One region of the Paenibacillus sp. S-38 genome, then DNA from elsewhere that is predicted to be linked to it. Evidence: predicted binding sites of a transcription regulator. Region 1 holds the regulator's gene; each other region holds the start of a gene.
What was found. Region 1 encodes Rex, which represses fermentation and respiration genes when NADH is low (regulators of the CRP and FNR family bind a similar motif). Its sites were predicted from a motif close to TTGTGAAATATTTCACAA; they were not measured.
Positions count from the first base shown of each region.

Region 2: the regulator Rex is predicted to act here: its motif matches at 4,919-4,936, upstream of qoxA (cytochrome aa3 quinol oxidase subunit II).
Region 3: the regulator Rex is predicted to act here: its motif matches at 6,361-6,378, upstream of adhE (bifunctional acetaldehyde-CoA/alcohol dehydrogenase).

Region 1 is NZ_CP187970.1:3,233,573-3,241,490, forward strand. Features, by position in the region: gene panB (3-methyl-2-oxobutanoate hydroxymethyltransferase) at 1-498, shown strand, start outside; gene panC (pantoate--beta-alanine ligase) at 591-1,457, shown strand; gene panD (aspartate 1-decarboxylase) at 1,494-1,877, shown strand; gene ACP26L_RS14970 (tetratricopeptide repeat protein) at 1,948-2,592, shown strand; gene dinG (ATP-dependent DNA helicase DinG) at 2,683-5,538, shown strand; gene ACP26L_RS14980 (redox-sensing transcriptional repressor Rex) at 5,535-6,155, shown strand; gene ACP26L_RS14985 (anion permease) at 6,235-7,230, opposite strand; gene ACP26L_RS14990 (DUF47 domain-containing protein) at 7,292-7,912, opposite strand.
Region 2 is NZ_CP187970.1:7,406,710-7,414,627, forward strand. Features, by position in the region: gene ACP26L_RS32230 (S-layer homology domain-containing protein) at 1-4, opposite strand, end outside; gene ACP26L_RS32235 (TraX family protein) at 76-717, opposite strand; gene cyoD (cytochrome o ubiquinol oxidase subunit IV) at 851-1,183, opposite strand; gene cyoC (cytochrome o ubiquinol oxidase subunit III) at 1,185-1,805, opposite strand; gene ACP26L_RS32250 (cbb3-type cytochrome c oxidase subunit I) at 1,805-3,784, opposite strand; gene qoxA (cytochrome aa3 quinol oxidase subunit II) at 3,859-4,854, opposite strand; gene ACP26L_RS32260 (hypothetical protein) at 5,233-5,493, opposite strand; gene ACP26L_RS32265 (pectinesterase family protein) at 5,684-6,850, opposite strand; gene ACP26L_RS32270 (hemerythrin domain-containing protein) at 7,240-7,758, shown strand; gene ACP26L_RS32275 (glutathione peroxidase) at 7,840-7,918, opposite strand, start outside.
Region 3 is NZ_CP187970.1:1,877,069-1,884,986, reverse strand. Features, by position in the region: gene mobA (molybdenum cofactor guanylyltransferase) at 1-316, opposite strand, end outside; gene ACP26L_RS09000 (nitrite reductase (NAD(P)H) small subunit) at 488-817, opposite strand; gene nirB (nitrite reductase large subunit NirB) at 895-3,336, opposite strand; gene adhE (bifunctional acetaldehyde-CoA/alcohol dehydrogenase) at 3,703-6,315, opposite strand; gene hpf (ribosome hibernation-promoting factor, HPF/YfiA family) at 6,802-7,341, opposite strand; gene ACP26L_RS08980 (hemerythrin domain-containing protein) at 7,357-7,899, opposite strand.

The sequences.
Region 1 (7,918 bases):
CTTACGCCGCAGTCCATCCATCAGATCGGCGGCTTCAAGGTGCAGGGGAAGACCTCGTCCCAGGCCCAGAAGCTGATCGACGATGCGCTTGCGCTGCAGGAGGCCGGTGCCTTCTCGATTGTACTTGAGCTGGTAACCGATCAGCTGGCCGCTCTGGTGACGGAGAAGCTTGCGATTCCGACCATCGGGATTGGGGCGGGTGCAGCCTGTGACGGGCAGGTGCTTGTCTTCCACGATGTACTCGGCTATGGGGAGGAATCGCATCCCAAGCGCTTTGTCAAGCCTTACGCGAATATCGGAGAGATCATCCGCTCGAGCATCCGCCAGTATGTGGAAGAGGTGAAGGACCGCAGCTTCCCGGGTCCGGAGCATTCGTTCCATATGGACGACGAAGCGGCGGCTTCCCTCTATGGGAGCAGCGGGAACCCCGGCCCGGACTTCCGTCCGGCGGTAGAGCAGAAGACCTTGAGGGAACCGGAAAAGGTCCCTGTCAAGTAAAGAGCGCCGGTTCAATGCAAATGGACGCTGCTTCCCGCCCATACCCGGCAGGAGGCAGCTCCGATAAAACCCAGGAACGGAGCAGGCTGCATATGGAAACCGTTAATCAGATACATCAGCTGCGCCAGCTTCTAAAGGATAAAAAGGCAGAGAACCCGGGCCTGACGGTCGGGTTCGTACCAACAATGGGCTTTCTTCACCGGGGGCATGCTTCCCTGATGGAAGCCGCCCGCAGAGAATGCGATCTCGTGGTGCTGAGCATCTTCGTTAATCCGTTGCAGTTCGGCCCCAATGAGGATTTCGAGCGCTATCCGCGGGATGAGCAGCGGGATTTGGAGATCGCAGGGAAAGCTGGGGTGGACTTGGTCTTCTTCCCGCAGGTAGAGGAGATGTATCCGTCGCCGACCAAGACCATCGTCTCGGTCTCCGGCGTCTCCGAGGGCCTCTGCGGCGCCTCGCGTCCCGGCCATTTTGACGGCGTGTCTACCGTGGTAACGAAGCTATTCAACATCGTGCAGCCGGACCGTGCTTACTTCGGGCTGAAGGATGCGCAGCAGGTCGCGGTCATCGAGCAAATGGTGCACGATCTCAACATGCCCGTAACGATTGTTCCTTGTCCGATCGTCAGGGAAGCGGACGGGCTGGCGCTTAGCTCCCGTAACGTGTATCTGAACGAAGAAGAGCGCCGGCAGGCACTTGTTCTGTCAGCCGCGCTGAACGCCGCGGAGCGGTTCATCGAGGAGCGGGGCAGAGAGGCCACTGCGGCTGAGCTTACCCGAGTCATACGCCAGGAGATCGGGAAATCCGCGCTGGCCGACATCGACTATGCGGAAGTGCTTACGTACCCTGCACTCGAGCCTTTTGCGACCCTTGAAGCGGGGCAGCGCATTATTACGGCTCTCGCCGTGCGGTTCGGCCGCACGCGCCTGATTGACAACCGGATATTGAACATCCGGTAAGATCGGAAGCCATACATTCCAGGAGGCGATTCATCCATGTTTCGTACTATGCTGAAGTCCAAAATCCACCGCGCTACGGTAACGGAAGCCAATCTGAATTATGTCGGCAGCATCACCATTGATTCCGATCTGCTGGACCTGATTGACATGCTTCCGAACGAGAAGGTGCAGATTGTCAATAATAACAACGGAGCACGCTTCGAAACCTATATCATTCCGGGCCCCCGCGGCTCCGGCGTCGTCTGTCTGAACGGGGCGGCTGCCCGCCTCGTGCATCCCGGCGACACGGTCATTATTCTCTCGTATGTCATGCTCTCCGATGAGGAAGCGCGCAAACACGTGCCTCAGATTGCCATCATGGGCGAGAACAACCGCGTAGTCAGCGTGCTTAAGGAAGAAATTCATTCCACGGTTTTGTAGTCCTGCATGAAACGTGACGGGTAGACGCACAATGTAACTACAGTAGACGAAGCGTAAGGTGGGATCAGCCGTGTTCAAACATCTTTTTGCTTCTATGAACGAGATGCTGGGCGAAGTCTTGGCGGACTACCCGTCCTCTACCGGTGTCAAACGCAGAGAGCTGCAGGAAAAGCTCCGCGCGCTGAAAGCCATGAGCGACGCATGCATTGAAGAGTGGCTGCAGTTCGAAGAGACGATGGGTCAGGGGATGCGCGCGGCCGGCATGACGCTCAGCGGCAGCGACCCCTCGGATCCGGAGGTGGCCGGCAAACGAACCGAGCTGTTCATCCGCGGGCAGGGTTTTTACAAGCTGCATATGTTCGATGAGGCCATTGCTGAATTTCGTGAACTGGTCCGCCTGCAGCCTGATTTTACTCTGGCCCGTATCTATCTTGCGATGTCGCATCTCCGCAAAGGGGAAATGACCGAGAGCTACACCCAGTTTCATTTTTTATCCCAGCTTACCGAGAATCTGCAAATTAAGGCGATTTCTTACAATGCGATGGGCTGCATCCAGGCGCAGCAGCAAAATTTGGATAAGGCCTGTGAGTTTTTCAATTTGGCTTACCGCACCGATCCGTCAAGCGTTCAGCCTCTGCTTGAGCTGGGCGTTTGCAGTGAAGGAAACGGCGGCCTGCAGTTTGAGATTTCCCCATCCCGCGAACCGCTTTCATAAGAGCATGGCCAAGATTGCTATTCCCTTTTGAACGCAAGATTGGTATGCTTAAGGGGAGAGTAGTGGAATGAAGGGATTGACACAGCACGTATGAAATTTGCAGTTCTGGATTTTGAAACGACCGGGAGCACGACTGCGGATCGCATAATCCAAGTCGGGCTCTTTATTATAAATGATCAAGACATCACGGACAGGTATACTTCTCTCGTCAACCCGGGCGTAAGTATACCTTCTGCTATAACGGCACTTACCGGTATTACGGATGAGATGGTGAAGGAAGCGCCTTCGCTGGATACCGTAATGGCGGAGATGGTGCCTTTACTCGAAGAATCGGTCCTTGTCGGACATAATATTGCTTTTGACCTGGCATTCCTGCAGCGGGCACTTGACGAAACGGGGTACTTTCCGTTCGATGGCCGTGTACTGGACACGATGGATGCCCTTCGCGTTCTCTTCCCCGGACTTGGATCGCTTCAGCTCTCGATGGCCTGCCAGGCGCTGGGGATTGTCCACGAACGTCCGCACCAGGCCGACAGCGATGCCGAAGTGACCGCAGCCCTGTGGAGCCGCTGCATCGATCGATTTCAAGGGCTTCCTCTGATGACGCTTCAGCGCATGGAGATGGTGTTCGCCGATTCCGCAAGCGATTTCGGATGGTTTGTCCAGGAGATGCTGCAGTACAAAGAGCTTCATTCGCCGCTTGATCCCGATGCTGACCGCTATTTCAGGCAATTTGCGCTGAACGTGCAGGAGTGGGGCGATGAAGAGCCGGTTCGCACACCGGAGGAAGTCCGGCAGCTGCCCGATGACTTCGGGGATTTCTATGAAGGTCTCCGCACGGCGCTGAAGACGAAGTTCGCGGCCTATGAGGAACGCGAGGCGCAGGTTCAGATGATCAATGAAGTGGAGCAGGCGTTCGAGCAGGAGCGCCACCTTATCATTGAAGCGGGGACCGGTACAGGCAAGTCGCTGGGGTATTTGATCCCATCCCTCTATTACGGGATCAAGCACGACGAGAAGGTGGTGATCTCCACCCACACGATTAACCTGCAGGAGCAGCTGAGGGAACGGGATGTTCCGCTGCTGCATGAGCTCTTTCCAATCGGCTTCGAAGCTTCCGTTCTAAAGGGAAGAAGCCACTATCTCTGTCTCCGCAAATTCGAACAGAAGATGAATTTGATGGATTTCGAGCACGGCAAAGAAGACCGCGTGACCGCAGGGCAAATGCTGGTGTGGCTTGGAGAGACGAAGCACGGAGATGAGGAAGAGCTGCATTTTGTTGGGCGGGGACGCCAATTCTGGCATTCGGTCGAAAGCGATACAGAATCCTGCCTGAACCGCGCATGCCCCTGGTTTAAGCGATGCTTCTATCACCGGGCTAGACATGAGGCGAGCTCGGCTGATGTAATTATAACGAACCACTCTCTCTTGTTCACAGATACCAAGGCGGAGAATCGTCTGCTGCCGGCATACAAGCATCTTGTAATAGACGAGGCCCACCATTTTGAGGATGTCGCAGGGAAGCATCTGGGCATTGAGCTGCATTATCATGGGCTTGCTAACGCCATCTTCTGGCTCTACAAGGACAGCCGGGCCGGACAGCTTTCCTCACTGCGATTCAGACTTCAGCGTCATGAAGACGAGAAGGCGAAGGCCTGGTGCACGCTGATTGACGAGGCAGTAGAGAAGCTGCTGCTTCTGAAGGAAGAGTGGGAGAACCTCTCCGAGCTTCTTTACCAGTTACTAGTCTCCCGCAGCGATCCATCTCAGCAGAGCGAAGGGAATGCACTGGTGTTCCGTCTGCGCAAAGAAAGTCTGCCGTCGGGCTGGGAGAAGCTGATGGTGACGGAAGAAAATATCATGCTTCTGTTCAACGATACGCTGAAAAAAGTGGAACGCCTGGTCTCGGACATCAAAGAAGTACAGGACGATTACGACGTGCAGGGTGTTCTTACCGATCTCAGCGGCTCGGTCAAAGAGCTGCACCGGCAGAGAGATGCCCTGCACTTCTTCATGACCATGCCGGATGAGAACTATGTGTATTGGATGGAAGCCGGATTATACAACAAGAACCGCTCGCTCCAGCTGTCTTCTGTGCCGATTGACGTGAGTTCAATGCTCCAGACGCAGTTCTTCGGCGTGAAGGACAGCGTGATTCTCACTTCGGCCACCTTGTCAGTCGGTAAGTCCTTCGACTATACCTGCGAGCAGCTGGGGCTGAAGAAGGCCGAAGAGAATGGGAAGCTTCATACGGTGCTGCTGCCATCTCCATTCAATTACAGGGAGCAGGCGCTGGTTGTCATCCCGAGAGACTTTCCTACGCTCAAGGGAGCGGCGGGAGAGAAGGAGTTCATGGACCGGCTGATTCCGTCGCTGGCGGAAGTAGCTCTACAGACACGCGGCCGCATGCTGGTGCTCTTCACTTCCAACCGGATGCTGAAGCTGGCTCATGCCGGACTCAAGGATATGCTCGCTTCCTTCGGGATTACGGTGCTCGGACAGGGCGTTGACAGCAGCAACCGGAGCAAGCTGACGCGGTTGTTTCAAAACAGCAAAGCCTGTGTGCTGCTCGGTACGAGTTCCTTCTGGGAGGGTGTCGATATTCCTGGAGATGCCCTGACCTGCCTGGCGATTGTACGGCTTCCTTTCCAGCCGCCCAATCACCCTCTCGTGGAAGCCAAGACAGAGAAGCTGAAGCAGCGGGGCATGAACCCGTTCATGAAGCTGTCGGTACCCCAGGCGGTCATCCGCTTTAAGCAGGGCTTCGGCCGGCTTGTGCGGACCGCGGCCGATAAAGGCATCGTGATCATCTACGACACGAGAGTGATTGATACGCAGTACGGCAAGTATTTTCTGTACTCGCTCCCGGGTCCCAGAATCGAGCATATGAACTCGGGTCAGCTCGTGCCAAGAATAAAGCAGTGGATGGGTGAGAACGAAGCATGAAGACGATAAAAATATCGGAAGCGGTTGTCCGCAGGCTGCCGATCTATCTCAGGTTCCTCAGTGAGCTCAGTAAAAAAAATGTACAGACTGTCTCCTCCCAGGATCTTGGCGTAAAGCTGGATCTTAACCCCGCCCAAATCCGCAAGGATCTCGCTTATTTCGGGGAGTTCGGCAAAAAAGGGATCGGTTATGATGTAGATTACCTCATCGAGAAGATCCGCCAGATCCTCAAACTGGACAAAGTGATCCCCGTCGCCCTGGTGGGCGCGGGGAATCTGGGAAGGGCGCTTTGCAATTATAACGCTTACTTGAAGGATAACATGAAGATTGTCGCCGTATTCGATGCACAGGAAGCGAAAATCGGCGAATCGATCAATAACCTAAAGGTGAAACCGATGTCGGAGCTGAACCAGGTCATTCAGGACGCGAAGGTTCGCATCGGGATCATCACGGTGCCGGCGGCAGAAGCCCAGGAGGTAGCGGATCGGTTCGTAGAAGCAGGCGTGGAAGCGATTCTAAATTTTGCTCCTCTGATCATAAAGGTTCCCACCGAGGTTCGGGTGCACCATGCCGACTTTACTACCGAGCTTCAAAGCCTGGCCTACTATTTGGACTAATTTGAACCACACCATGTAAATATAGTGAACATAAAAAAGCCTGGAGCCAAGCTCCGGGCTTTTCTTGCACTAATCTCAATTAAAGGCTGAAAATAATTTTGTAAATAAGGTAAGCAAGAAGCATGGAGATGGGAATCGTAATGACCCAGGTCATCACCATGCGGGTAACCGTCGCCCACTTCACATCATGAAACCGCAGGACCGAACCCGTACCGATGATGGAGGACGAGATGACATGCGTGGTGGAGAGCGGCATGCCAAGATGCGTAGAGATCTGAATGACAATGGAAGAGTTCAGATCCGACGCGAAGCCGTTGACCGGCTCGATCTTCAGAAGCTTCTTGCTCATCGTCTTAATGATGCGCCAGCCGCCGATCGATGTGCCGAGACCCATCGCGGTTGCTGCGGAAAGCTTCACCCAGAGAGGGACATCCAGCGTGTCCTGGTATCCCATCGAGACGAGACCGAAGACGATAATTCCCATAGCCTTCTGGGCGTCATTCCCGCCGTGGGAGAAGGAGAGCAGAGCGGCCGAAATCACCTGGAAGCTCCGGAACGTACGGTTGAGCTTCGTCCGGGAGCTGTTTCCGCTCACGACAATAAGCTGCCGGATAATCCACATAATAATGAACCCGGTAGCAAAGGCCACGATAGGCGATAGGACGAGAATAAGAACGATGGATTTGAAGCCGGCCCAGTTCAGAGCCCCCATTCCGGCGCCGGCGATAACCGCTCCCGCAAGGGAACCGATCAGCGTATGCGAAGAGGAGGAAGGGATTCCGTAGTACCAGGTAAGCAGGTTCCAGATAATCGCAGAGATCAGGGCCGCCATAACTATATGCATGCCGTTCTCAATGGTGGCCGGGTTGGCTACCGAACCACCGACCGTCTTCGCAACCTCCGAGGAGAAGATGGCTCCGACAAAATTCAAAGTCGCTGCACCGATCACCGCGACTCTCGGGCTCAAAGCACGGGTCGAGATGGAAGTGGCAATGGCGTTGGCCGTATCATGAAAGCCGTTAATGAAGTCAAAGAGCAGCGCCAAAGCTACAATGATGATAATGGTTGTTAACATGGGTTCCTCCCTAAAGCTGCCGCTGGATCAAGTGGTGGGTTGGATTAGCAAACAGGTCCCGTTAGGAGTAACGCAGGACTACGCTGTCTAAGATGTCGGCCACGTCCTCGCAGGCATCCGTTGTTTCTTCCAGACGCTCGTACAGCTCTTTAAGCTTAAAGTCGTGATACGGGTCTTTCGGATTCATGAAGATCTCACGAATCCCTTCGCGCATCAGACGGTCAGCTTCGTTCTCAAGGGAGTTGATCTGTACCGTGTGCTCGGAGAGCTGCATGTATTTTTTCTTGGCCAGAAGCTTGAAGGCATCGAGAATGTGCTGACAGCTGGCCACGATGACTGCGGAGAATTCCTTCATATAATTATCGGAAACCGTAATGTTTAAGTAATCGAAACGGGCGATGGTGGCTTCGATGCCGTCGAGCACGTCGTCGAGCTTGGTGGCCAGGGTCATGATGTCCTCACGGTCGAGCGGCGTGATAAAAACCTTGTTCAGCCCTTTGTAGATCTGGTGTGTGATTTGGTCCCCTTTATGTTCGAGATCCTTCAGCTGCGGGTAGAAGTTGGCCGGCGGCTCGGTACCCATCACCGCATCGCGGAATTTCTGCGCAGCATCCAGTGTGTTTTCCGACGCTTTGATCAAGAGCAGCAAAAAGTCGGTGTCGTTTTTTTTGGTAAAAAGCATTGTTTT
Region 2 (7,918 bases), 4.0 Mb from region 1:
TCATCCGGCAACTCCTCCCCTATCCAAACGCTGATTCGACAGCAAAAGTTGCACGTCCCTGCCTAGAGGACCGGATCAGGAACTGGCTAACAGCCCCCGGCGAACGGCCGCCGCGATGCTCAGCAGCAGGAGATGACCCGGATAGAACCCCCGCCACAGCCACGAGGGTGCGGATCTCTGTGCCAGCTCCGGACGTTGCTTCCAGGCATAGATGATGATCAGCGTGCCCGCAATGCTCAGCATCTGAAGCGGCATCAGGACGTAATACAGCATATTGAGCAGCAGGTGTCCGAGGAACATCCGTGAAGCCGATTCCGCGTACCGGTAGATCAGCACGAGCAGCAGACCGTAGCCCCCATACTCGAATGGAAGCACTGAGATGATCAGAAGCCCCGCCGCAATGATCAGCACCCGCTGGGCAGGCTCTTGCGTCCGGTCGAGCAGGTACAGCACTCCGATGCAGAAGAGAAACGAGCCCACCACGTTCACCTGCATGAAGCCGAAAGCATACAGGTAAGGCACCTGCGCCAGCGCGGCCGTCACCGCCAGCCGCTTCGCATACCTCGGCAGACTGCGGGTATGCCGGTAACCCGTCACAATGCCATAGGCATACAGCGGGAAGGCCAGCCGTCCGATCCAGCGCCACACCTGTTCCCCCTTAAAGAACACGATGCCGATATGATCGATGAGCATTGTCATCATCGCGATCCACTGCATGAACTCCCTCCTTGCCGGTCTGTTTCCCTTAGTATATTACACCCGCTTTCCTTTCTGCCAAAACACGAGGAATTTCAACAAAAAAACAGCCCCCGTCGCGGAGGCTGTCTTGGTTGGTTGTAAACGGTGGAGCTTAATGAGCGACTTGGTTGTACGTCATGATCCAGATCGAGCCTGCGACGATCGTCAGCAGGATGATCAGTCCGAGAATCAGCGCCATGATGTTCCACCGCGCGTTCTCGCCTTCCTTCAGGTGCATGAAGAAGACGAGCTGCACCACGAACTGGAGGATCGCCATCGCGAGGATGAGAACCAGCAGCGCCTTGCCTTCGAGCATATGGTTCATGACCGCGGCTACCGGGATGATCGTCAGCACGATCGAGAGCAGGAAGCCGATCACATACGACTTCAGGGAGCCGTGGGACGCATCGTGAGAGGCGGTATCGCTATGATGCTGCTGCGCCATTTTACATCACCCCCATAAGATAGACGACCGTAAGAACGAAGATCCAGACCACGTCAAGGAAGTGCCAGTACAAGGAGATGACTTCGACCTTGCGTTTGGTAACCGGCGTAATGCCTCTGCGGCTGAGCTGAATCATCAGGCCGATCATCCAGCAAAGACCCAGCGAAACGTGCAGACCGTGGGTGCCTACCAGCGCGAAGAAGCCGGAGAGGAACGCACTGGTGGAGATCGTCGCTCCCTCGTGCACCATGTGGATAAACTCGGTGACCTCAAGACCGACAAAGGACGCGCCGAGCAGTGCGGTAACGATCAGCCAGCCGATAAGCTGCTTCACTTTGCCCTGGTACATGGCCAGGACTGCGAGACCGCTCGTGAAGGAGCTCGTCAGGAGAATGAACGTTTCGGCAATGATCATCGGCATCTGGAACAGCTCTTCCGGGGTTGGTCCCCCGTTGGTATTGCCGTGAAGCACGATATACGTGGCGAACAAGGTGCCGAAGAGAATACAGTCGGTGATGAGGAACAGCCAGAAGCCGAACGTCTTCATCGATTCCAGGTCATGATGGCCGTGATCGTGATGGTCGTCGTGCCCGCCCTTGGCGGCAGCGTGTGCTTGTGCCATTATGCCTTTCCTCCTCTCAGCGCGGCCTCAGTCCGCTCGATTTCGTCTACTTGGATATAATAATCGTCATCATACGTGAACGAACGGGCCAGCATGCAGATCCCTACGCCGATCAGGGCCGGGATCGCCATCCACATCCAATCCCAGACGAAGCCGAAGCCGACGAAGAACCAGAGTGCGGACTTCACGAACGGAATCGCGGAATTTTCAGGCATGTGAATCGGTTGATAAACCGGACGAGGCTCCTTCGTTGTGCCTTTGGAGGCTGCCCGCTTCTGCTTCGTTTCCCACCAGTCGTCGACATGCTCGACGTGCGGCGTTACGGCGAAGTTGTATACCGGTGCCGGTGAAGGAATCGACCACTCGAGCGTACGGCCGTCCCACGGATCGCCGGTGACGTCTTTCTCGTGATACTTAATGCTGTAAGCAATCTGCCATACCTGGAAGATGAAGCCGATCCCCATCAGGAAGCCGCCCACGGTGGAGACCATGTTGAGCGGGCCCCAGCCCATGTCGAAGTCGTAGGTGCTGATCCGGCGGGTCATCCCGTCAAGACCCAGGAAGTACTGCGGCATGAAGCAGACGTAGAAGCCGATGTTCCACAGCCAGAAGGCCCATTTGCCGAGGTGCTCGTTGAGCTTGAAGCCGAACATCTTCGGCCACCAGTAGTACAGCCCGGCGAAGTAACCGAACGCCACGCCGCCGATCAGGACCTGGTGGAAGTGCGCGATCAGGAAGTAGCTGTTGTGGAACTGGAAGTCGGCAGGCGCTACGGAGAGCAGCACACCGGTCATCCCGCCTACCACGAAGCACGGAATGAAGGCAATCGTCCACATCATCGGAGTCGTGAACTTGATCCGCCCGCGGTACATCGTGAACAGCCAGTTGAAGACCTTGGCGCCGGTCGGGATGGCAATCGCCATCGTGGTGATCGCAAAGAATACATTGACGTCTGCGCCGGAGCCCATCGTGAAGAAGTGGTGAACCCAGGTGAAGAACGAAAGGACGCTAATAATTAACATGGCGAAGACCATGGACTTGTAGCCGAAGAGGGTCTTCTTGGAGAACGTCGCGACGATCTCGGAGAAAATCCCGAACGCCGGCAGAATGACGATGTATACTTCCGGGTGGCCCCACATCCAGATGAGGTTGATATACATCATCGGATTGCCCCCGCCGTCGAGCGTGAAGAAGTGCGCGCCGAGGAAGCGGTCCAGGAAGAGCAGCGCCAGCGTAACCGTCAGAATCGGGAACGCGAAGATAATAATGATACAGCTGGAGAAGACGGACCAGGTGAACATCGGCATCTTCATCAGCGTCATGCCCGGTGCGCGCATCTTCAGGATCGTGACGATAAAGTTAATGCCTGTCGCGAGGGAACCGATACCCGAGATCTGAATCCCCCAGATATAGAAGTTCTGGCCTACGCCCGGGCTGTGCTCGAGACCTGACAGCGGCGGGTAAGCGAGCCATCCGGCATCCGGCGAACCGCCGATGATGAACGAGACGTTGAACAGCATCGCACCGAAGAAGAACAGCCAGAAGCTCAGCGCGTTCAGGAACGGATAAGCTACGTCACGCGCGCCGATCTGCAGCGGCATGATGACGTTGAACAAGCCGAACATGAGCGGCATCGCCATGAAGAGAATCATAATGACGCCGTGCGTCGTGAAGATCTGGTTATAGTGCTCGGGATGCAGGAATTCCGCATTCGGCACGGCCAGCTGCAGACGCATCAGCAGGGCGTCGACCCCGCCGCGGAAGAGCATGAGAATGGAGCAAATGATATACATGATACCGATCCGCTTGTGGTCGACGGTCGTCAGCCATTCGCGCCAGAGCCAGACCCACTTGCGGAAGTAGGTCAGGACGAACACGATGGCCACCATCGCGATCGCGATGCTGACTTGCGCCCCCAGGATCAGCGGGTCCCCGGTAACGAAAAACTCGGATGCGAACTCTTGAATCTTATCGAGCATGGGAGGACTTCCTTTCGCTGGTTTTATCCTTGTAATTCACAGGCATTCCTGTGGTACGGGTGTTTCAAGCCGTATTAATGGCCCGTGTGTCCCGAATGATTCGTGCCGGTCGAACCGCCTTGGGTATGGTCATCCTTGGCGTCAGGCAGCGGCTTCTGCACCGGATCGGTCTTCGACTGGGGCACCGTTTGGGTCTGCCCGTGTGCATGTCCGCCCGGAGCATATTTGGTGACAATGCGTTGGAACAGGCCTTCCGGGAAGGAGGAGTAGAGCATAACCGGGGAAGTCCCCTTCTCCGCCAGCTTCTCGTAAGATTCGTTCGTCAGCTTCGCCGGCGAAGCCTTGACTTCCTTCACCCAGGCATCGAACTCGCTCTGCGGCTTAGCGTCGACGTAGAATTTCATGTCGCCGAAGTATTCGCCGCTGAAATTCGCACCGGAACCGTAATAACGGCCCGCGTGGTCCGCCTGCAGGAAGAGCGTCATGCCCATGCCGGACATCGTGTACATCTGCCCGCCGAGCTGCGGAATCCAGAAGGAGTTCATCGGCGCGTCGCTCGTGAGTTCGAATTTGACCGGAACATCCTCAGGGATCTGCAGATAGTTCACGGTAGCAATGCCGAGCTCCGGATACGTGAAGAGCCATTTCCAGTCCAGCGAGGTTGCCTGGATCGTGAGAGCTTTCTTCTCGGATTCGATCGGCTTCGACGGCTCCAGCGCGTACGTATAACGAGCCGTAACTGCAGCCAGAATAATGATGATGACAATCGGAATTCCCCACCAGACCAGCTCCAGCTTGGTGCTGTGGGAGAAGTGCGGCTCATAGGCCGCCGTGCTGCCTTCCCGCTCACGGTATTTCCATACGATGAAGGCGGTCAGGGCGAGAACCGGAACGAGTATCACGGCGCACAAGAGGGATGAAATCAGAATCAAGTCCTTCTGATCCCCGGCGATCGGCCCTTTCGGGTCCAGAACCATCGGCTGTTCACCACAGGCCGAAAGCAGCAGTACGCCTGTGAGCAGGAGCAAGAGCGGCAGCGCCCTGCGAAGCGTCCGTTTGGTTTGTTGCATGGTGGGTGGTCCTCCATTCTCCTCAATCTACGGTTGACATTTTAACATAGCGGTACGGCAAATCTTGTGACAAAAATCACAAACGCAAGCTCTCAAAGCTTCGCTGTCTGAACCTTGGAGGGATTATTCACTTCCCAATTCATCCATGCAGCACAGTTTTGATAACTTACGACTCCAAGCAGAAGTGATATATATAACATAGCAGATTCTCAGCAGCTTTACGCGGGGGTTAACAAATACGTCAAAACTTCGCCTTTTCTCTGTAATAAGTTTGTCACGAAGCTGACAAAATCACAAAAACACCCCCACTTCGGCCTGGTGCCGAATGGAGGTGTTATCAATTTTAACCTAATCTGCATAATATCGGAGCGTAATTCTTCACTTCTCCGCGTTCGATGCCCGGGAATGCACCAGATGAATCGCTGTCCGCATCACATAAATGTGAACGCTGCCGACCATGCAGCCGATCCCGATCATCAGGCTTGTGTTGCGGTCGCTGAAGTGATGTAAGTTCAACAGGCTAAGAAGTAGTCCGAAGCCCAGGAAGATCCAAGCTGCTGCCGTCATCCATACCACGAGGCGGTTTACATCGCGCTCTCCATGGATTTCTCTTTGTGCTGTCGCTGTTTTTGTCGTCATCGGAATCACTCCAAAACAGATAATGTAAGTGCTTTACTAAAATCAGTATAACATACTTTACCCGTTTTGTTCAAAGATTATTCACTTTTTGATCAAAAATTAGACAAAAGTCTGACCGCTTTCAAAGAAGGGTGCCGCAAACAAAGATCCCCCGTCCAAATGACGGAGGATCCTGCTGCCGGGGGTTATTCTACTTATGTCCAAGGGACGGATTGGCGAAGGAAGGACGGAGCCCCTCCAACACTTTCTTCGGGTCCCAATCGCCGAAGTAGGCCTCCGGTGTATAGAGGTCCGCCTGCTCCTTCGTAAGCACCTGACGTGTGGGGCTCTTCAGTGCGCCCGGGCCTCTGCTGTCGTATTCGAAGAAGCGCGCGTTCGCCGCCTTGGAGGCGCCCATATCCACCCAGCCGGTCGACGTGATGTGGCTTCCCATGTGGGTGTGCTTGAACACGACGCTGGCTACGGCGTTCGTATTGCCGCCGGGCTGCCATGGACGGCCCAGGGACACCGTGCCTTCCATTCCGAGATCGCTCGTCAGCCGGCAGTTGATGAAGAGATAACCGTACGGATTGGAGTTCAGCGTACTGGCTGCCGTAATATAGCCGTTATTGGTATCGGAGCCGCGGTCCAGGGAGTGGATGCGGGAATTCTCGAAGACCGCCGTCGCGGCGCCGAAGATGAAGTCGACATCCCCTTCAATATAGGAGTCCAGGAAGTACTGCCGGCCGAGGTTCGGATAGAGCGTGTCCTGGTTGCCGATGAACCGGCAGTCCTTGAAGATCGCGCGGTCCGCCTGCGTCTTGATCGCCACGGCCTGCTTGTTCTGGTACGGCGAGTTCGCCTCGTCGAACGAATTCTCGAACGTTACGCTGACCGCCGTAAAGTTCTCTCCCTTGACCGTCACCGTGGCGCTGCCCGTAGTTCCGTACGTGCCGCTGCCATCCGGCTTCGGTGTTCCGCTGGCATTATCATAAGTAATCACCGTGCGCTTGGCGTTCTCGCCTATGAGGGTAACATACGGCTTGTCCACGGTAAGGACTTCCTTATAGATGCCGGCCTTCAAATAAATCACATAAGGCGAAGCCTGGTCCGCCGGCACGTCGGAGATCGCCTTCTGCACGGAACGGTACTGCTTCACGCCTTCGATGACGGCCCCTTCGGTTCCTTGGTAAGACGAATCGACGATTGCTTTTTTGGTCATTGGCTCCCGCTCCTTGTTCGTTGAGGCTGAAACTGCGGCTCCATCGGCTGCAGCGGAGGCTGCGATGGCTGAATCCGGCAGGACTCCCCAGGGGGCCGCGGCGGATACCAGCAGGAATGCGCCAAGCGCCAAAGGTACGGATCTCATGGATTTCATCAATTCATCTCTCCTCATCGTTTGAAAATGGATGGCTGCAATCGCTTCCAATTCACCATAGCTCAAGAGAGGATGGCAATCCATAGCCCTCAGGTAACCGATGTGCACGGCAAGGCGGGTTCCGCAGGTAGCGCCGCGCAAATCCAATCTATTGATTATGGGGTGCACGCCCGGTATTCCCCGAGCACAACCCTTCGTCCCGTCTCGAAGGACTGCCTGGCCGCCACTGCGATCACTAGGGCGGCTTCCCATCCTCCTCGTTCACCGGCGCTGGCCGATTCATCAAGAAATGACCCGCTTAGTGATTCACTTCACATATCCCCGAGCGCCCATCCCTTATACTGAAACCATCAAAGCCAGAACCCATGGCTGCCACGGAGGGATTTTCAATGAAAACCATCGACACGCAGGCCGTCTTCACCACCTTGACCCATCCCCTGTACCGGCTTACCGAAGCCATCACCCGTCTTAAGGAAGAACATACGATGCTCGAAGAGAAGCTCGCAGAGCTGTACGCCATGGCCAAGACCATCGGACTGCAGGATGAAACCGGCAACTGGACCCCTGCCCTGCTGCAGCTGGGACAGACCGTCAAAGCGTTCTGGGCGGAGCTCGAGGCCCACTCGGCGTGGGAGGACGCCGTCATGTTCCCGATGATTACCTGGTATTTCGGCGAGACGCTGGAGCAGTTCACCCTGATGGAGCAGGAGCATGAGCTGGCCGAGCAGTATATCCTGGCCTTCATCGAGCCTGTGGAGCGCCTGACGGCACCGGTTGAACAGGAGGAAGCCAAAGAACTGGCTTCGATGCTGGTTCAGGCCAATGCCATACTCAAGAATCATTTCCGCAAGGAAGAAGAGATTATCGACGCCCTGGCCGACCGTTCGAACGCATTTGGAGGTTTCTAGGTGAATGAACCCGGCGGCTTTCCAAACCAATAACCCCCAAGCGCGCGCACGCTGTAGGAAGGCCGCACTTGGGGGTATTTCTCATATTAGTTCGAGCAGCTCCGCGACCTGGCTCTCGATCATCTCCGGGGTATCGGTGGGGGCAAAACGCTTCACGACG
Region 3 (7,918 bases), 1.4 Mb from region 1:
CCGCCTTTGGTGAAAGGAAGGGCATACCGGATCCGACCGCCCAGACGTTCTCTCCCCTGGCCAGCGTGAGTCCGGCATGCAGGCCGCTGAGCGGGCCTTTCCCCGGAATATAATCCGTAATGATCCGCACCGATTCGTCCACCTGGCGCAGATAAGCCCTGGGATCGTTCGTGACGATGATCAGCTCGCTGCAGATCGTCCTCATGAGACGGATCTGCCGCTGCAGAAGGGTTTCGTATTCAAACTTCAATCTGCTCTTGTTCTTCCCGTTCATCCGTTTACTCTCGCCGCCCGCCAGGATCAGTCCCGTCAGCATCACAACACTCTCCCCTTTCTTCATTCACCCATCGTTGATTGACTTCCTGCCTATATTAAAGCACGCCGGAGGTTCGCTCTTCCGTGATCTGCTTCACTCGGGGCGGCTTCCTCTAATTCCGGGCGGCGGAGCTGGGCCCGGCGAGGTGGGGATCCCACACCGGGCAGCCGTCTATGCCAGGTATCCGACCCGTACCTCGCCGCCCTCCAGCCGAACCGGGTAGGTCCTCACCTGTCCGTGATCCGGCGCGAGTACGGCTCCGTCCCTCAACCCGATGCGCCAGTCGCAGATCGGGTCGAACAGAACCGCGCCTGACACGATCCCGTCCGCGAGCGTCCCGCCCCGCGGTCCCGGACTGCGGTTCTCAAGAGCGAAGAACTCGCCCTCCGTCGTCCGGAATACGGCAATCTCGTCGCCGCCGATCCGGACGACTCGGCCGATGCGCTCTTCGAAATCCTCCGGCCTGCCAATGCCGACATAAGTGAGCTGCTTCGTATCCATGGTCATCTTCTCCTCTTTAACGAATCGATTGCTAATGTGCTAATGCTGACTTGATTGCTGACTTATTTGGTTCTTGCTCATTTGGTTTCTACGGGAATCTGAATCTCATTGTAGAGACGCCCGCGGAGCAGCGGGTTGTCGAGCACGTCCTTCCAAGGCTCCTTCACCTGGCTGAGCGCAGCTTCCATCCGGTCGGCCAGCGCTTTGCGGTTCGCCGTATCTTCCACTACCGAAGCGATCACCGACGGCAGGCCGACCCGTTCGATCCAGTCCGAGGTCCGCTCGAGATACTTGCCCGTCTCCCGGTAATGCTGCATGAAGGCGGCGACGATCTCGACCAGTTCTTCGTCGGTCTTCACCTTGCAGAGCAGATCCGCAAGACGCGCCTTGATGCCCCCGTTGCCGCCCACATAGACCTCCCAGGCGCCTTCGTTGCCGACAATCCCGATATCCTTCGTCGACGATTCCGCACAGTTGCGCGGGCAGCCGTTAACGGCCAGCTTGAACTTCGCCGGCATATCGAGCCGCTCGAATTTCTTCTCGAGCAGGATGCCCATGCCCATCGAATCCTTCGTGCCGAAGCGGCAGAACTGGCTGCCGACGCACGTCTTGACGGTGCGCAGCGCTTTGGCGTAGGCGTAGCCCGACGGCATGCCGAGATCCTCCCAGATCTTCGGCAGGTCTTCCTTGCTCACGCCGAGCAGGTCGAGCCGCTGTCCGCCGGTGACCTTGACGAGCTTCACGTTGTACTTCACGGCCACATCGGCGATGAGCCGCAGGTCCTCCGGCGTCGTCACGCCGCCGTACATCCGGGGAACGACGCCGAAGGTGCCGTCCTTCTGGATGTTCGCGTGCATCCGCTCGTTGACGAAGCGCGAGTCCTTCTCGTCCTGGTGCTCCGCCGGCCAGATCATGCCGAGGTAATAGTTCAGCGCGGGACGGCACTTCGAGCAGCCCTCCGGGTTCTCCCATCCGAGCACGTGCATGACTTCCTTCGAAGTGAGAAGGCCCTTCTCCTTGATGCCGGCCACGACTTCATCGCGGGTCAGCTTCGTGCAGCCGCAGATGCCTTCCTTCTTCGCGGCCGCGGAATCGTACTTGTCCCCGAGCGTATACTGCAGAATCTGCTCGACCACCGGCCGGCAGCCGCCGCACGAGCGTGAAGCCCCTGTGCAGGCTTTGATCTCATCGACCGTCGTGAGCCCCTTATCGTGGATGGCGTCTACGATGTGCTTCTTCGTCACGCCGTTGCAGCCGCAGACGATCTCCTCGTCCGGCAGGTCCGCCACGCTGCTGCCCGTCTCCGCCGCCGCAGTGCCCATGATCGCCGCATGGATCTCTTCGGTCATGACCGTGCCCGTGCGGATCCACTGCTGGAGGCGAGCCGCCTGCTTGCCGTCACCGACGAGCACGCCGCCGACGATCCGGCCTCCGCGCAGCAGCACCTTCTTGTAGATACGGTGCCACTCGTCGTGCATCCGGACGACATTCAGGTCCGGCGCATCCATGAACTCGCCCGCCGAGAACACGTCGACGCCCGAGATCTTGAGCTGGGTCGAGACGACGGAGCCTTCATAAGGCTTCGTCTCGACGCCGCACAGATGCTTCGCCAGCACGGCTCCCTGCTCGAAGAGCGGGGCGACCAGCCCGTAGCAGACGCCGTGGTGCTCGCCGCACTCGCCCACCGCATACACATCCGGCGCGGAGGTGCGCATGTAGTCATCCACCACGATGCCGCGGTTCACGGTCAGGCCGCTTGCCCGGCCCACCTCGGTGTTTGGCCGGATGCCCGCCGCCATGACCACGAACTCGGCTTCGAGCGTCGTACCGTCGCTGAAGCGCAGGCCCGTCACCCGGTCGCCCCCGAGGAACTCGGCGGTCTGCCGGCCGGTGGCGAACTTCAGCCCCTGGCTCTCGAGCTCCGCCTGGAGCATGAGCGAGGCCGTCCGGTCGAGCTGGCGCTCCATGAGCTCCTCGACCAGGTGGACGACGGTCACGTCCATGCCGAGCTTCAGCAGGCCCTTGGCCGCCTCCAGGCCGAGCAGCCCGCCGCCGATGACGGCGGCCTTGCGGTACAGCTTCGCCGCATGGAGCATCGTCTCACAATCGGCGATGTCCCGGAAGCCGACGATGCCTTCCTTGTCCGCGCCCGGGATCGGCAGCATCAGCGGCTTGGAGCCCGTAGCGACGATAACCTTGTCGTACGGAACCACCGTCCCGTCCTCCGTATGGACCATACGGCCTTCGGTGTCGACCTTCGTTACCGTCGTACCCGTCCGAAGCTCAATGCCGTTCTCCTGGTACCATTCCCAGGAGTTCAGGATGATTTCGTCGATCGATTTGCTTTTCTCCAGCACATAGGACAGTTGAATCCGGTTATAGTTCGGATACGGCTCGCTGCCGAATACCGTGATCTCGTAGCGCTGCGGGTCCAGCTTCAGGATCTGCTCGACCGTATTGATGCCGGCCATACCGTTGCCAATGACGACCAGACGTTGACGTGTAGTAGTAGGGTTCATGGAATACTGCCTCCTCCGGCTTGCCTATGGGATTGCCAGGCCCGCCGGCCTGGATTGGTAAATTAATACAAGTTAACAGAAACGTACATATATGCCAGGGGATTCACATCCCCTTCTATAGTCGGACACAGGACAAGGGCCCTGTGGGATGTTCAAGAGTAAGCGTGCTGTTTGCCGCCTTGTGCGGAATGTAATTGTGTTGTAAAAAGAATGCGGAACTGTCCGGGCCGACGCTCATCTTCGCCCGGAAGCAGCCCCGCCTGTCTACTGCCTTATGCTGCTGGCTTTTGATTGATGGCCATGCTTTTTCTATCTACAGGGGGTCGTGTCTATGCTCCATATCGGTTTCTGGCGTGCTTCCCGCGTTTACTCGAACCGGCCGTAGAACGCCTTGCGGTATACCTCCGCCAGCTCGCTCACGAGCGGCATCCGCGGGTTGGCTGTCGTGCACTGGTCTTCGAAGGCCCGGTCGGCGAGCTCCTCCACCCGGCTCTCGAACACCTGCGGGTCGATGCCCAGCTCGGAGAACGAAGCCGGAATGCCGACCGCCTGACCAAGCTTGCGTACCGCGTCAACGAGGCTGTTCACGCCTTCTTCCGTCGTGCGGGCCGGCAGCCCCAGCATGCGGGCGATCTCGGCGTACCGCTCATCGGCGACGAAATGGTCGTATTTCGGGAACGATGCGAACTTCGACGGCTTGCCGGCATTGTAGCGGATGACATGCGGCATCAGGATCGCGTTGGTGCGGCCGTGCGCCGTGTGGAACTCGCCGCCCCACTTGTGCGCCAGGGAGTGGTTGATCCCGAGGAACGCGTTGGCAAAAGCCATCCCGGCGATCGTCGAGGCGTTGTGCATTTTTTCCCGGGCCACCGGATCCGCTGTTGCATAAGACTTCTCCAGGTTCTGGAACACGAGCTGGATCGCCTTCATCGCCAGGCCGTCCGTATAGTCGTTCGCCATCACCGAGACGTACGCCTCAATCGCGTGGGTGAGTACGTCCATCCCCGTGTCGGCCACCGCTGTTTTCGGCAGGGAGTACACATAGTCCGGATCGATGATCGCCACATCCGGCGTGAGCTCGTAGTCGGCCAGCGGGTACTTCGTCTGTCCCTGCTTCTTGTCGGTGATGACCGCGAAGGAGGTCACCTCCGAGCCCGTACCCGACGTCGTCGGAATTGCGACGAACTTCGCCTTGCGGCCAAGCCGCGGATATTTGTACACCCGCTTGCGGATATCCATGAATTTCTGCTTCAAGGACTGGAAGCTCGTTTCCGGATACTCGTAGAAGAGCCACATGGCCTTCGCCGCGTCCATCGGGGAGCCGCCGCCGAGGGCGATGATGCAGTCCGGCTGGAAGCGTTCCATGAGATCCGTGCCGCGCTCGACCGTATCGACCGACGGATCGGGCTCGACGTCGCAGAATACTTCCACAGCCACCGGCGTCTGGCGCTTGCGCAGATAATGCTCCACGCGCTCCACGTAGCCGAGCTTCACCATCATCGGATCGGTGACGATCAGGATGCGCGAGATGTCCGGCATTTTCTCCAGGTACTGGGTCGCGCCCTTCTCGAAGTAGACCTTCGGCGGAATCTTGAACCACTGCATATTGACCGTACGGTAGGCGACCCGCTTCACGTTGATCAGGTTGACCGCCGTGACGTTGGAGGTCGTCGAGTTATGGCCGTAGGAGCCGCAGCCGAGCGTCAGGGACGGCAGGTTCGTGTTGTAAATGTCGCCGATCGCCCCGTGGGTGGACGGCGAGTTCACGATGATGCGGCCGGTCTTCAGCGCAGCGGCAAAATCAGCGATCACGGCATCATTCTTCGAATGGATGACGGAGGAGTGGCCCATCCCGCCGAAGGCGGTCACTTCCGCGGCCCGCTGGATCCCTTGGGCGGCGTTCTTCACTTTGTAGCACGCCAGTACGGGGCTGAGCTTCTCCGCGGACAGCGGGTAGGCCGGGCCTACGCCCTGCAGCTCGGCGACCAGGATCTTCGTGTCGGCCGGGACGTTGATGCCGGCCATCTGCGCGATCTTCACAGCCGGCTGGCCGACGATGACCGCGTTGACAGCACATTTGTCGCTGTTGATGACGAGCTTCGATACCGCCTCGGTCTCTTCGCCGTTCAGGAAGTAGCAGCCGAACCCGATCATGAGGCGGCGCACTTCGGCGTAGACGTCCTCTTCAATAATGACCGCCTGCTCGGAGGCGCAGATCATGCCGTTGTCGAACGTCTTGGAGAGGATGAGGTCCGTGACGGCCTGCTTGAGATCGGCGCTCTTCTCGATGAAGCACGGGACGTTGCCGGGGCCAACGCCGAGGGCCGGCTTCCCTGTGCTGTAAGCCGCCTTGACCATCGAGGAGCCGCCGGTGGCCAGCACCAGCGCCACATCCGGATGGTTCATGAGCAGCCCCGTCGCTTCGACAGACGGATGCTCGATCCACTGGATGCAGCCCTCCGGAGCGCCCGCTTTCACGGCCGCTTCCATGACGACGCGTGCGGCAGCCGCACTGCACTTCTGCGCGGACGGATGAAATGCGAAGATGATGGGATTGCGGGTCTTCATGGCGATCAGAGACTTGAACATCGTGGTGGAGGTCGGGTTCGTGACCGGCGTTACTCCGGCGATCACGCCTACCGGCTCGGCTACCTTGCGGTAATTCTCGTAAGGATTCTCCTCGATGACACCCACCGTTTTGTCATACTTGATGCTGTGGTAGATGTACTCGGTCGCGAACAGGTTCTTCGTAATCTTGTCTTCGTAGACGCCGCGTCCGGTTTCCTCAACAGCCATCTTCGCGAGCTTCATGTGCTGCTCGAGTCCCGCAAGGGCCATTGCCTGCACGATCGCGTCCACCTGCGCCTGGTCGAGCCGCATGAACGCCTGCTGCGCCTTGACCGCCTTGGCCACAAGCCTGCTTACTTCCTGCTCTGCCGCCGGCTTTGCCTGTTCTTCCTGCTTCTCTCTAATCGCCATGTCTCTCCGCCTCCATGATTCGATTGGATTGCCTTTCCACAATCTATGTTACTATTTTCACAAGCGTGGATCTGTGATCTGGTTTACAGCATCCGGCTGGATTAGAAAGTTTTTCATGGAGGTTAGGCGGCGGGACGCTGCATTATGGGCATGAATCTGCTGGACGTATGACTTGTGTACACGTTGGACAGCCTTCCGACTGTGACTTGGCTCACTCTGGGAAGCCTGCGCTGTGACTCTGCGTACACTTGGCAGCCTTACGATGCTTCGGTCCGTCGCTTGGCTTCGATCCGTCGCTTGGCTTCGATCCATAACTTGGCTTCGATCCGTCACTTGACTTTGATCCGTCACTTGGCTTGGATCGCTGTACACTCTGGCTGGGGCTCTGACAAACTTGGCCGGCAATCGATTGCAGTCCCAAGCGAGTCTGCCGGCCAGCCTTCCTCACTTACATTCTGTCAGGTCCGCCTAGGGACCTGGCTATCCTCAAGCCGTCGTCAGATGGCCGAACGTTCCGTCATGCCGCTTGTAGACAAGCTCCGTGACCCCGGTCTCCCGGTTAAAAAAGAGATGAAAGTCATGCCCGAGCAGCTGCATCTCCAGCAGAGCCTCCTCAAGCTCGACCGGCTTGAGCTGGATGCGCTTGCTCCGTACGACGCCGAGTGTCTCTTCGTCCTCATAGGTGGCGGTCAGTGCCGGTTCGGCTCCGCCCATCCTTCCCTCCCCGCGCCGGCTGCGGCGTCTGAGCCGCTCGCGCCACTTGCGGGTCATCCGCTCGAGCTTATCGGCCGCGAGGTCGATGGAGGCGTACATATCCTCCTGCTTCTCTTCCGCCCGGAACACCGTACCTTCTTCATGGATGGTGACTTCCACCACATGCAGGTGTCTGTGCCCCTGCACGGAGAGGTTGATCTGCACGTCGGTGTCAGGGTGCAGCCAGCCTTCCAGCCGGCCGATTTTGTCCTGCGCGTAGGCTTCCAGTGCCGGAGTAACCTCGAAGTGTTTGCCATGGATGTTCAGTCTCATCTCTCATCACTCCTCTTATGCGAATAGGTAATCTACGTCGGTCAACACCTGCTCGGCCAGTGGGAACACGATCTGCTCCTCCTTGGCCAGGTGACTCTTCAGGATATAACACGCCTGGATCAGCAGGCCAGCTGCTTTCTTCATCTCCTCCTTCGGAGAGTCCGCGCGCAGCTTGTGGAACTCTCTCATGAACGTTTCCACATACTCTTCAGCCATCGCGTGCTCCTTCTCCATCATCCACAGGGAAGGGATCATCGTCGGCTCCTGCCGGAGGCGAAAGTAGGAAGCAAGGAAAGGAAACAGCGTCTCTTCCTCCCAGCCCGAGTGGGCATCCAGCTCCTGCATCACGCCGATCGTCCACAGCCGCAGGTGCTGCAGCCGTCCCCAGGCCTGGGTGCGATTCTCCGCTTGGCCTACCCTTACAGCCTGCTCTTCCATCTCTTCGAGCAGTCTGGCGAGCATCTCATGCTCTTCCCTAAGCCGGTCCATAGCGGCGGACAATTCCGTAACATGGGCTTCGCCCGTAAGTTCCATATGCGGTGGAGTAGGATGCTTCATGGTGAAATCCCTCCATAAT